4 regions of the Bradyrhizobium sp. CCGB01 genome follow, and region 4 is predicted to be linked to each of the others. Evidence: riboswitches for the same ligand, from Rfam matches in the RefSeq annotation. Region 4 holds a riboswitch; each other region holds the start of a gene.
The links. Region 4 has a riboswitch for cobalamin ahead of NLM25_RS16095 (TonB-dependent receptor domain-containing protein). Riboswitches for the same ligand answer to the same signal wherever they lie in the genome.
Positions count from the first base shown of each region.

Region 1 (3,206 bases), 230 kb from region 4:
CCAACGTGTTGGTGAAAGCGCAAGTGCAAGCACAGCTTGCCCGATCCGCTGCGCCCTGCCCCGCGGCAGGCCGCGCACGAACTCGCAGACGCTGCCCGGCTTCTCGGCCCTTCGCAAAAAGCTGTCTACGATGTCCTCCTTGAGGAACTTCAGGAGGTTGAATGGCTCCCGCTCGCAGATGGTCAATCGCAGGCCATGTCGCCGGCATACGGCATCAAACGCCTCCTTCGTCCAGCGGCCAATGTGGTTCGGCGGCATGTCTATGAGCGACCCATGGCACTCCATGTAGTTCGTTCGGATTTCGTTTGGCACGGCGATGAAGACAGAGCCCTGCGCCTTGAGGAGGTACTTCAATCGGGCGAAGACGTCATCTACCCGGTCCATGTGCTCGAACACCTGAAACATGAAGATGATGTCGAAGCCCTCCTTCATGGGGGCGAAGCCCTCCTCTCGAAAGTCGACCGAAAAGGTCTTGTAGCCTTTCGATCGCAATGCCTGTTGCGCCGTTTCGTTGTAGTCGACCGCGTAAATATCGGACGCGTGAAAGAATTTGTCCCTGATGCGATCGAGAAAATACCCGAACCCCGCCCCCACATCGATCGCAGTTTTTCCGGCGGTGCCGAGGCCGTTCAGTTCCTCGATTGTCCTTGCATACTCCCATTTCATGGCTGGATAGGAAGGGTGCGGCGCGGCCAGGTTATAAAACTCCGCGCCCCCCGCGACGAAGGGATCTGCAAAACCGAATCCGCAATCTGCGCATTTGCGGATATCGCAGGTGTCGCGCCCCCAGAGAACCGACAGGTGGCGTGTTAATTTTCGAAAGCGATCCGGATACTGGCGCGGATTGACGAAGGATCGAGAGGCCTGATCTGCGGTCACTTCGAACAATTTGGCAGTTGATGCATTGCCGCATGCTGGACAAGTGCTCATCTCTCCCGACCTCATTCAGACCTTTTGACGAAGAGTGGTCGCGTTCAACTATCTCGTCATCATTCAAATGAAGGCTGTCGAAGGCGAGTCCGGGGCCGCGGACAAGCGGAGGTAGACCGGTTGCGGCGCACAGGCGCCTTCCTGACAGCGACGGCTCACCCGCGTAGACCGGAAGTGGCCGGGCGCTGGAGCTGCGACCAGGCGACAGCTCGGGCAAAACAGCAACACAAGGCCACCATCGAAGCACCAGCCAGCCGAAGAGGCCCGGCGGATGTTGACGGGGTCATCGCCGGATGCCAGTTTCGTGATCGGTAGTGTCCGCAAGGACTACTTAAGGGAATGCGGTGCGTCCACGTCGGTGGGCAATTCCGCGGCTGCCCCCGCAACTGTAGGCGGATAGCCGACGACCAAACGAACCACTGGAGCCCCGCTTGGGCCTCTGGGAAGGCGGTCGAAGGCGATGACCCGCGAGCCAGGAAACCTGCTGCCAGCCATGAGTCACGCGCGAACGCATTGGGCGGGGTGCCCCGATGTCTTGAAGTAGCCGGTGCATCTGCCGCCTGGGGCGAAGGCAGATGACTAAGGCAACCGCGGTGACGGTCTGTTTGCGTCGCCGCAGAGCGTTGTTGTGCAAAATCTTCATTTCGATTCCGGCATTGCGCCGGCGTATTGGCGTGTCCGGATCGGCGTCTCGCAGGCCATGCCTGCCGTGCTCGCCCTGCTGCTCTCGACATCGCTGTCCTCCGTCGCGGTGGCGCAGGCCGCGGCCCGCGATAACGCCTCCCGCGAGATCGACCCGGTGACCGTCTCTCCGGCCACACCCAGGCCGGCTCCTGCTGTCAGCCCCGGCAATCAGAGGTCGCGGACCGCGCGCCGGGCCACGGGGCGCAATCGCGCCGCCTCAGCCGTCGCCGTTCCGGCACCCCAGTCTCCGAGCGATCAGGTGCAGACGCCGCTCAACACGGCTGTCGTCACCGAGGTCGGCTCCCGGCTAGGGATCACGGCACGGGAAACGCCGGCGACCGTCGAGGTCATCGACCAGCAGACCATGCGGCTCCTCGGCATCAGGACCACCACTGACGCGGCCAAGGCGGCGGTCGGCGTGACCGGCGGCGATGCGCCCGGCGCACCCGCCATCTTCTCGATGCGCGGCTTTTCCGGCGACCAGATTTCCACCCTCTACAACGGCATTTCGATCGGGCCGTCGACCATGACCGGCCGCCCCATGGACACCGCCAATCTGCAGCAGGTGGAGATCATCAAGGGGCCTGACTCGCTGATCGCCGGCCTTGGCGCGACCGGCGGCGCCGTCAACTACGTGACCAAGGCGCCGCACACCGGGAATGTCGTCAACGACGCGTTCGCGTCCTACGACTCCTTCAACGGCTATCGCGCCGGATACGGATCGGGCGGCAGCACGCTCGTCAACGGCCTCGACTACCGCTTCGACATCAGCCATTCCAACGACAAGAGCTTTATCGACGACACCTATGCGAAGCTCAGCAACGTCTCGGGACAGCTGAACTACCGCGTCAACGAGAGCCTGAAGATCTGGGGCGCGGCCGAATACAGACAGGACAAGGACCGTTTCTACTGGGGCACGCCGCTGGTGCCCGCGAATGCGCCGGGCATCGTGCCGACATCGGGCATCGTCTCGGGCCGGTGGACCAACTACTATCTCAACGGCCACACCGGGACGCTCAACCCCGTCACCGTGGACGCGCGCACGCTGACCACCACCTACAACGTGCTCGACAATCACAGCGGCGCCAGCGAGCTCTGGCTGCGCAGCGGCTTCCAGTGGGACATCACCAACAACATCTCGCTGCGGAGCCAGGTCTACGGCTACGACGCGCACCGGCACTGGTTCAACAACGAGATCAATTCGTTCGACGATTCCGGGCCGAACAACGTCTATCGCGAGCGGCTGGCGCTGGACCACGCGCAGCGGCTCTACGGCAACATCACCGACCTCACCGTCAATTCCAACTTCAGTGGGATGGACAACCGTTTCGTCGCCACCGTCATGGCGAGCAGCTCGCAGTTCAACGTCTCGCAGGACACGCTGTTCTTCTCGGACACGGTCGACCTGATCAATCCGGACCGCGGGCTTTACGGGCCACGCAGCGACGAGAAGATCTACACGCACCTCAACTCCGCCTCGCTCGCGTTCGAGGACCGGCTCAAGCTGACCTCGACCTTCGCACTGATCGGCGGCATCCGCTTCGAGGACATCGAGCTGTCGCGCACGCGCTTCTCGCCGGACGGCGTGTTGC
Region 1 covers NZ_JANADK010000001.1:3,309,703-3,312,908, reverse strand. Annotated here, with positions in the region: gene NLM25_RS15130 (methyltransferase domain-containing protein) at 1-879, opposite strand, end outside; cobalamin riboswitch at 1,226-1,434, shown strand; gene NLM25_RS15125 (TonB-dependent receptor domain-containing protein) at 1,631-3,206, shown strand, end outside.
Region 1: linked by a shared signal. The riboswitch ahead of NLM25_RS15125 (TonB-dependent receptor domain-containing protein) and the one ahead of NLM25_RS16095 (TonB-dependent receptor domain-containing protein) in region 4 are both predicted to bind cobalamin.

Region 2 (3,206 bases), 1.8 Mb from region 4:
GCTCTGGATCAGGTCCGTGATGTTGTTGCGGAAGTAGGTCGACCCGAAGCGAATGCGATCGTTGAACAAGGGCTGCTCGAAGCCTGCGTCATATCCAACGCTTTCCTCGGGTTTGAGGTTGGGATTCGCAAAGAAGAAGAACGCAGGAAAGCTGACGTAAAGCTGGTTGAGCGTTGGCGCCTTGAATCCCGTGCCGTAGCTTCCCCTGAACTTCGTGTCCGTGACCGGCACGATCACGGCTGACGTCAGGCGAAAGGTCGGGTGCTCGCCGAACCGCTCGTTGTCGTCCTGCCGGACGTTGGCCGTGAAGAAGACGCGGTCCACGAACTGGGACTGCAACTCCATATATCCTGCCTTGTTGACGTTCTGGGCGGAGACCGTCGCCGTTTGCAGCGTTTCGGTCTCATGCTCGGCGCCGATGATGACATTGTTGTTGGGCGCGAGCCGTGTGGTGGTGTGCCAATCGTATTTGACACGATCGCCGGTGGTGATGGTCGGCATCGCATCGCCCGGCGAAATGTTGTGGTTCCAGTGGTTGGTGTAGTTGACGCCGAAATAGCTCTTCATCCGGTCGTCGAGAATGGACCAGACCGCCTCGCCGCGCGTGAACAGCTGATGCACGGTCTGCGTGCTTTGCGCGGCGGCGGGAAAGCTGGCAAGTGTCACGGGATCAAACGTGTCTCCCGTGAAGCGCAGCGTGGCGTCGGTGTAGCGCGCGACGCCATTGAGCGTCAGGCTTTCGCTGACATCGGCACCGAGCTTGGTCGAATAAGTCATGTTGTCGTAAGAATTGCCGATCGCCTTCTGGCCCGGCGGCAGCAGTTCGACAGGCGTCACCGGCACGTCGCTTGCGCGAAAATGCGCGACGTTGAAGGCATAGTTGAAGTGGTCCTGTGACCCGCTCAGACCTGCCGTCTGATTGAACGTCCCGAACGAGCCTCCCTCGACCGAGCCGGTCGCGCGGGCGGGACCATCACCCTTTTTGGTCACGAAGGAAATCACGCCCCCCAGCGCATCCGCGCCGTAGAGACCGCCCTGCGGGCCGCGCAGGACTTCGATCTGCTGAATGTCGGAGGTCAACAACTGGCCGAAGTCGAACGATCGGTTCGGATTGCCGGGATCACTGACGTCGATACCGTCGATCAGGACCTTGGTGTGATTGGAGTTCGTTCCGCGCATGAAGACCGACGTCTGTCCGCCCGGTCCGCCGGTCTGGACGAGGTTGAGCCCGGGAACGGCGCTGAGCGCATCGGACGCTGTGCGGCGCTGATCGCGCTCCATATCCCTGGCGGTCAGGACGGTCACCGAGCTCGCGACCAGATTGGTCGGAGTGACAATGCCAGTTGGACTGACAACGACGGTTGGAAACAGATTGGCCGCGGATATACCGGCAACGGGGGGCGATACCGGCGGCACTGGTCTCAGCGCTCGAACGACGCGCCCGCGCTCGGGCTTGTCAGACGTATGTCGTACGGCCGGTGGCCGAGCCGTACGCTCGGATGGCCCGACTTCGACCGGGGGCAGCAGATTGGGCGATGCCGATTGTTGGGCGAACGCGGCGGAAGGATTGAACGAGTACAGGAAAACAGACGTGAAGAGGCCGGCGCTGAGGCGCCTGGCGGCAGAGACAATACGGGACACTCTTGTAACCTCGGTATGACGTCAGTGGCACGTCACAGCGAACGAGGTTTCACGGAGCGATCGATTGCTCCGGTGAAGCTAATGTCTGTACTCCCCGACCGACATCTTCGCGTGTGACCACGGCTGACGGCAGGTCTCCTGGCTCGCGGGTCGTTACCTTACGTCGCCTTCCCAGGACCGAGATTCCCAGTGGCATATGACGAAAGATTCACCGCTTACAGTTGCGGGGGCAGCCGCTGCATTGAGAATATCCCGGCGTTGGGACAATCCCGCACAACGTTCCCTTTTGATCTCCGTGAGGAGAACCGTCAGGATCCAATTTACGGGTCGTTGGAGCGGTGAGTCAATCGGCTGATTGCATGATCGTCGCAGCACCGCGCGCAGGTTGACCTGGCGCAATCAGGTCGGCTCCCGCTGCTGACGCGTCCTGATCATCGCCCGCTCGCCGGCATCGACGAGCTGGCCGATGCCGGTGCGGCCCGTGAGCGCGCATCGGATGATGTGTTCGGCAACGGACCTGCGGAAGTCATGGTCCTCGCCGACCGGGCGATTGCGGCAGACCCGATCCAGCGCCAGCTTCATGTTGATCCGTGTGCGGGTGTCGAAATGCTCGCTGATCATTCGCAGGACCTTGATGCGTTTGATGTCGGGCTAAAACGCCTGGCGGTCGGCCGGGTTCCAAACGGCACCGGGCCCTGTGCAGAACCGACTACGCCCGCCCTGTCCTATTGTGACGGGTGGGCTATGCCCGCCCTCTTGGCCGCTGGGCCTGCGCCCAGGCCGCGGTGACGTCGCGCGGCGGGACGTCGATGCGCCGGATCGGGGTCAGTTCACCCGAGGCGGAGATGATGGCGGTCTCCTCGCGGCGGCAGCGCGGGCATACGAAGCGGACCTCGTGCGGCGACGCCGACCAGCTCGCACGCTTTACGTTGGCCGCCATCGGCCATGCATTGCAATGCGAGCACGACACCAGGAACCGACCGGGATCGAGCATACCCATTCCATAGGACTCCGCGTCCTGCCCATCCCTTCAATGATTAACCCTTGTGAATCGTTCCGGTGCCCGAGCACCGTCAGCCCCGGCTCCCGAACCTCCGCCGCTCAGTGGGCGCCCTTGAGGGTGCATGACGTGGTGCAGGTGACCGTGTTGCCGTGGTCGCACGCCTTGCAGGCGGCCACGCACTGGTTCATGTCGCGGGGATTGTAGGAGCTGTAGTTCCGCATCGCGCAGACCGGCGTCGAGCCGGTGATGTCCTGCTCCTGGTTGCAGGCCGCCGTCATGAGCGCGAAGATGAGGACTGCAAGCAGGCGCATGGGATTGCCCTGGTAAGGAGCGGCAAAGCGACGTCGGCGAGATACGCTGCATCGCAACGGACCTCGGCATTCCCACCGCGAGCAATCATGGATCGCGACGCTCGCATCCAGGAGGATGCGCGCCAAACATTAAGAACGGCTTGCAGCCGGCCTCAGGCCGCGGCCCTGGCCGCGATCACGTACCGCATATCGACCGCCAGCTGGCGGTACTGCTCCCCGAGCTTCAAATAAAATTCGCGCTTGGTGCTGTC
Region 2 covers NZ_JANADK010000001.1:5,321,954-5,325,159, forward strand. Annotated here, with positions in the region: gene NLM25_RS24555 (TonB-dependent receptor plug domain-containing protein) at 1-1,641, opposite strand, end outside; cobalamin riboswitch at 1,752-1,966, opposite strand; gene NLM25_RS24560 (hypothetical protein) at 2,041-2,262, opposite strand; gene NLM25_RS24565 (hypothetical protein) at 2,384-2,641, opposite strand; gene NLM25_RS24570 (hypothetical protein) at 2,743-2,955, opposite strand; gene NLM25_RS24575 (hypothetical protein) at 3,108-3,206, opposite strand, start outside.
Region 2: linked by a shared signal. The riboswitch ahead of NLM25_RS24555 (TonB-dependent receptor plug domain-containing protein) and the one ahead of NLM25_RS16095 (TonB-dependent receptor domain-containing protein) in region 4 are both predicted to bind cobalamin.

Region 3 (3,206 bases), 1.7 Mb from region 4:
TTTTGGTCAACGATTGCGCGTAGCTCCACCACCGAACGGTCATCGGCTTCGGCCGGGAGACGTCACCGAACAGGATCGGAGGGCGAACATAACGAGAGCCGTAAGACTGTACCCAACCGTGCTTGGTGAACACGAATCCGGAGAGCTGCTCAGCAAAATATTGGACCATATCGTTGCGCTCGAACTCGCCGTGGACGAGCACGTCGAGCCCGATGTCTTGCTGCCAGTGGACGGCGTGAGCCGTTTCCTTCTTCAGAAAGTGTTCATACTGTACGTCTGTCAACTTCCCACTGGCATGGGCCGCGCGGGCCTTGCGAACTTCGGTCGTCTGCGGGAATGATCCGATCGTCGTCGTGGGGAAAAGGGGCAGGCCGAATCGCTTGCGCTGAATTTCGGTCCGGCTCGCAAACGCGCTATTGCGGCGGCGCATATCATCGCCAATCGCGGCCGTCCGCTGCGCGACGGCCGTGTCATGGATTTTTGAGGATACTCGGCGAGCCGTTGCCGCAAGGTCTGATTCGGCAAGCGCGGCGACATTCTCATCGCCCGCAAGCGTTTTCGCCAAGGCCGCGAGTTCCCCGATCTTCTGAACCGAGAATGCAAGCCAGCTCTTCACGTCCAAATCGAGCTCGGTCTCGAGCTCAAGGTCGATGGGGACGTGTATGAGCGAACAGGAGGGCGCCAGCTGCAGGCGATCCTTGCCGAGCCTGGCAACGACGGGCTTGAGCCGGTCCACAAGCGCCGACAGGTTGGAACGCCACACGTTGCGACCATCGATCACGCCGAGCGAAATCATAAGGTCCGCGCGGGCGCCGAATTCAATCTGATTCAATTGTTGGGGAGCGCGAACAAGATCGACGTGCAGTCCGGCCACAGGCAGCTCCAGAGCGGTCGACAGATTGTCGCCGATCGCCCCGAAATAAGTTGCAACCATGACCTTAATGCCAGGTACGTCGTCGGCGAGACGCTTATAGGCGCGCTGGAGCGCATTCCGCGTGGTCTCGTCAAGATCAATCACAAGGCACGGCTCATCAAGCTGAATCCACTCGGCTCCGCGTTTCGCTAGTTCCTTGAGTACCTCAACATAGACCGGCACGAGGCTATCGAGCAGCGAAATCGGATCAAAAGTCAGATCGGCGCCCTTGCCAAGCTTCAGGAAGGTGACTGGTCCTACCAGAACAGGACGCGTCTGATAGCCAAGGGCTTTCGCCTCCTCATATTCCTCGATCGGCTTTCGGGAGGAGAGCCTGAAGGTCTGACCTTGATGGAATTCGGGCACCATGTAGTGATAGTTCGTATCGAACCACTTGGTCATCTCCTGCGCGGCAGAGGGGCGGGCATCATCGGCGTGGCTGCAACTCGCTTCATGATCCTCGGTTTGCGAGCCGCGCGCCATAGCGAAATAAGTCTTCAGCGAAACCGGACCGCCGTCCCAGCCATACGCTTCCGGAATGGCACCAACCATGACGCTCGTGTCGAGAACCTGATCGTAGAGTGAAAAGTCATTTGACGGGATGACGGTGACGCCAAGCGAGTTCTGACGCGCCCAATTTGCGACACGAAGACCGGCTGCAGTTTCAAGAAGCTGCTGGTTGCTGATCTTACCGGCCCAGAAGCCTTCGAGTGCCTGCTTGAGTTCGCGGCGTGGCCCGATACGTGGCATGCCGAGTGTTGCGACAGGAAGTGAGAGAATAGACATAGCTTTAACCCCATTGTTTGGGGGGCAGCCATGGCGGACGCAGGCAGGAGGGCTGCGAAGCGCCTGCTGCTTTAGCGTACCACCGGACACCCCGCCCGTGGACGATTATGTTGTCGGGGCAGGTCTCCTGGCTCGCAGGTCATCGCCTACATCCGGTCTTCCCGAAGCGTCTGCTTCAGTGACACGTGTGAATGCAGGCTCGCCGCTTACAGTTGCGGGGGCAGCGCCGGCATTACTTCGATCCCGAAAGGATCCAGAGCGCACCGGCTTCCCTCTTAGCTCCAGATCAGGCGAGACCTGAAGAACCTCGACGCCTTCGATTATCTGTAACCTAAGGATTACGTCAACCTCATGATCACCTTTTCCGCGGCATGCTGGCAGGTATGAGGTTCTTAAGTCCGTGGCAATCAATGGTGTAAACCTCTGCGCTTGCATCAGCCCGACGAGCTTGGCCGAAAAACGCTAACCTTGCGCCGTAACGTGTTTCCTAAGCCTTGTTCGCCCCGGAGCGCTGGGGGAAGGCCATATGATCGCGTCGCCGATGGTGTTGGACCTCCGACGCTGTGAGGACGGTAACACCGATCGAACAACTCTACTCTTGGGACTTCCGATCGCATGAGATTAGCACTGCGGCTCTTTAGCGCTGAGCTTCCCATCAGGATCGATCTCACGGGCCCTCTCTCATTCCTCTATCCACCCGACTGGTGTTTTTTTGCGCGTTCGGCGCTGAACGGAGCTGCAATTTCTGCATCAATTGGCCAGCGAGTAGTAAAGCCTATGCCTCAGTCAACTACCAATGTTAGCAATTGATCCAACTGACAGATTCGGTCAATCAATAGATAAGAAACCGTCACGCAGGCCAGACCTCACCTCTTCGAGACCCCGAAGCGCGCATAAATCGGCTCCTCGGGGTCACTCGGTTTTGACGGATTGGCGCTATGCTGTCCGCAACGTGGCGTTCGACAGGTTCTATCCCAGCTGAGTAGCTTGGTCTGGCGATCGAACCGCAGATCTCTCAATTTGGAGAGTGCCGCTGTGAATGCAATGATCGTCTCGGATAGTGTCATTCCTCGCGCCGACGTCATCAAACGCGCAGCGCGCATCGGCGCAGAAATTCGAAAGGTCAAGCTCTCGGGCGATCTGCCCGACCAAACGATCGCCGCCATCAATGAGCTGTTGCTCGAGCACAAGGTTGTCTTCTTTCGCGACCAAGGACATCTCGACGACGCCGAACAGGAGCGCTTTGCTCTTCGTTTCGGAAGTCTGGCGGCTCATCCGATGCGCGGTGCCATTAATGGAACAGCGTCGATCATCGAGCTTGATTCGGCTCGCGCCGGTAGCCGAGCCGACCTGTGGCACACGGATGGAACGTTCGTCGATGCCTACCCCAAGATAGCGGTGCTGCGCGGCATTGTGATGCCATCTTTCGGTGGCGATACAGTCTGGTCAAATGCCGTCACGGCTTACCTCGACCTGGCACCGCCGCTGCAACGGCTTGCGGACAAGC
Region 3 covers NZ_JANADK010000001.1:1,797,188-1,800,393, forward strand. Annotated here, with positions in the region: gene metE (5-methyltetrahydropteroyltriglutamate--homocysteine S-methyltransferase) at 1-1,699, opposite strand, end outside; cobalamin riboswitch at 1,799-2,024, opposite strand; gene NLM25_RS08145 (TauD/TfdA dioxygenase family protein) at 2,735-3,206, shown strand, end outside.
Region 3: linked by a shared signal. The riboswitch ahead of metE (5-methyltetrahydropteroyltriglutamate--homocysteine S-methyltransferase) and the one ahead of NLM25_RS16095 (TonB-dependent receptor domain-containing protein) in region 4 are both predicted to bind cobalamin.

Region 4 (3,206 bases):
TGAGCGACTGGCCGCCGGCTGCTGCATAGACGTTCTTGCGCAGGATGTCGTAGGCCGAGAACGACCATTCCGCCCTGTTGTCCCAGAACAGATGCTTGACGCCGGTCTCGTAGGTCCGCGCCGTCGTCAGGTCGAGCGGCTGGGTCGGTCCCAGCAGGAAGATGTTGTTGGCGGAGATGTCGGCGCCGGTGGCGTACTGGCTGAAGAAGGTCAGGCCGGGCACGGCTTCCCAAGTGTAGCCGATGCGACCCGTCACCGGTGCCCAATCCGTTGTGAACGGGAAGCCTGCTTTCACAAGGCCGGCGGAGTCGGTCGAATTGCGGTCAAGCCCGATATGCTCGACGCGCAGGCCGCCGATCAGTGCGAAGGTGCGCGTGAGCTTCAGCCGGTCCTCGAACGACAGCGCCTCGTTATCGATGCGGGCGGTCTGCTGCTGGGTCGTGAGCAGGCCGTAGTAGCCGCGGGCGGGATCGACCAGCGAGACGGAGTCGCCGGGGAAGTTCGCGGCACCCGGCCTGACAAAGTCGAGGTAGCTTGACGACAGCGTCGTGACCAGCCGATTATCGAAGCCGGCAATATTCGTGTCCCAGGTCAGGTCGGTGATATTGCCGACCAGTCGCTGACTGTGCGCCACATAGAAGCGCTCGCGATCGACCAGGTTCGTACCGGAATTAAACGCCTCAACTTCGTTGTTGAACCACGTGCGCTCCGCACCGTAGCCATAGGCTTGGCTCTTCAGCGTCAGGTCGGGCGCGAGCTTCAGCTCGAATCCGCCGCGCAGCCACACCTCCTGCGCGACGTTGCGATTGTCGAGGACGTTGTAGTTGGTGTTGAAGGTGCGGTCGTCGATGGTGACCGCGCCGAGATTTGTTTTGTTGTAGTTCGAGATATAATTTCCGGAGACAATCCCCGTCGTCGCATGCGACCCGCTGAAGGCGATCGGCACCAGCGGCGCGCCCCAATAGGCCTTGGAGCGGTCTTCGCGATACTCGATCGCGCCCCAGACCTTGAGGCTGTCGGAGATGCGGTAGTTGAGCTGGCCCGACACATCGAACGTCTTGGTGTTGGTGTCGTCGGCAAAGCCGTTGAGCGAGGAACGGCTGATGTCGAAGCGGTAGTCGAGGCCCTGCACATTGGTGCTGCCGCCGGAGCCGTAGTGCGCACGGAAGGAGTTCAGCGAGTCCCAGGAAAAATCGGCTTCGTTGCGGACCGGTCCCGTATGCGGCGCCTTGGTGACGAAATTGATCGCGCCGCCGGCAGCACCTTCGCCCGACATCACTGAGGCCGGACCTTTCACGAATTCCACGGCTTCGAGATTGGCCGTGTCCGTGATCCGCGATGTCATATTCTGCGGACCGATCTTGATGCCATTGTAGAGCGTGTTGATCTGGCTATTGGTGAAGCCGCGCATCGAGAACGCCGCAGGCTCGGCCGGATTGTCGCCGGACGTCACGCCGACGGCGCCCTGCGCCGTCTCGGACACGGTGCGATAGCCCTGCTCGCGCATGGTTTCCGACGAGATCACTTCAACGGTTGCGGGAATTTCGTGCACGGTCAGGCCGAGCCGCGAGGCGCTTTCGGCAACCACATTGGTATTGAGCGGCGTCTGCGCCGTCGCGGCAGGCACGACAGGCTTGGACGCGGCCGCCGCGGCAGCGGACCTGCGCGTTGGCGCGCGGCGTGCGCTCTGGGCTTCGCGACCCGCTGGCTTCGCTTGCTTGCGGGGTTGGGCGGGCGACACCTCGACCGGCGGCAGGGGTTCACGGGCCTGCTGCGCCAGGGCGGCGGGCATATCAGCGGATACAAACGATGTGAGTGCAGCGGAAGCGAGCAGGAAGCGGCGCAGTCGTACAAGACGGATGGAAGACACGGTTTTGGAACCTCGGTATGACGTCAGTGGCACGTCACAGCGAACCAAGGTCCCATCTTCCGGCTTTCAGCCTTCCGATGAAGCCGAATGTCTGTACTCCCCGACCGACATCTTCGCGTGTGACCACGGCTGACGGCAGGTCTCCTGGCTCGCGGGTCAATACCTTGCGTCGCCTTCCCGGGACCGAGATACCCAGTGGCTCGTGATGCAAGATTCGCCGCTTACAGTTGCGGGGGCAGCCGCGGCATTGGGGACAAAATCCCCGCACCGCATTCCCTTTTCATCCCCTCTCGGGGAAACCGTCGCGAGCATCTAGGATTACGATGCAGACAGAGTCAATGTACAAGCTGCGGCGTTATTGCCACAGCGACCAACTTCCTTGGAGACGAGCATGGAAGGCGAGACCTTCCTCTGGCTGATACGTCATGCGCCCGTCGACGGCATCGCGGGGACCATCCACGCAGCCGACGCGCCGGCCGATCTTGGCGATCGCGCGCAACTGGAGGTCCTGCGGCAGAAGCTGCCGCAGGATGCTGCGTGCTTTGCGAGCCCGGCACGACGCACGGTTGAGACGGCGCGCGCGCTGGGACTCGAACCTGTGCAACTGACCGAATTCAGCGAGCAGGATTTTGGCGACTGGACCGGCCGGCGGCATGACGAGCTCGCCGCCACCGGTGGCGAGACCTATGCGCGGTTCTGGAGCGCGCCGGCGCATGGACGGCCGCCGGGCGGCGAAAGCTTCGAGGATCAGGTCGCGCGCGTCCGGCTGGGTCTGTCACGGATCGGAGCCGGATCAGCAACGCTCGTCGTGCACTCCGGCACGATCCGCGCCGCACTCTGCATCGCACTGGATCTGACACCACAAGCGGCCCTGCGCTTCGTGATCGACCCGCTGTCGCTGACCCGGATCGACCGGCTCGCGACCGGTTGGCGCGTCGTCTTCGTCAATCAGCGCGCGGCTTGAGCCGGATCAGGCCGGGCGATCCGGCACATTGGCCTGCGCGAAGGTCGCCATGCCGTTGTGAAGGCTGCACGCGAGCCGCACCAGCGGCAGCGCGATGGCCGCGCCCGATCCTTCGCCGAGCCTGAGATCGAGGCTGATCAGCGGCTGCACATTCAGCGCACGCAGCACCAGTCGGTGCCCCTGCTCCGCCGATTGATGCGAGGGCAGCAGGAACGGCTGGCACGACGGGTTCAGCCGCGCGGCCGCAAGCGCCGCCACCGATACGATGAAGCCGTCGATCAGCACGGGGATGCGGCGCTGCGCGGCCGCGATGATGGCACCGCAGATCGCCGCAATCTCGAGGCCGCCGACGGCGCACAGGATCTTTTCGGG
Region 4 covers NZ_JANADK010000001.1:3,534,820-3,538,025, reverse strand. Annotated here, with positions in the region: gene NLM25_RS16095 (TonB-dependent receptor domain-containing protein) at 1-1,870, opposite strand, end outside; cobalamin riboswitch at 1,987-2,189, opposite strand; gene NLM25_RS16090 (histidine phosphatase family protein) at 2,262-2,834, shown strand; gene cobT (nicotinate-nucleotide--dimethylbenzimidazole phosphoribosyltransferase) at 2,841-3,206, opposite strand, start outside.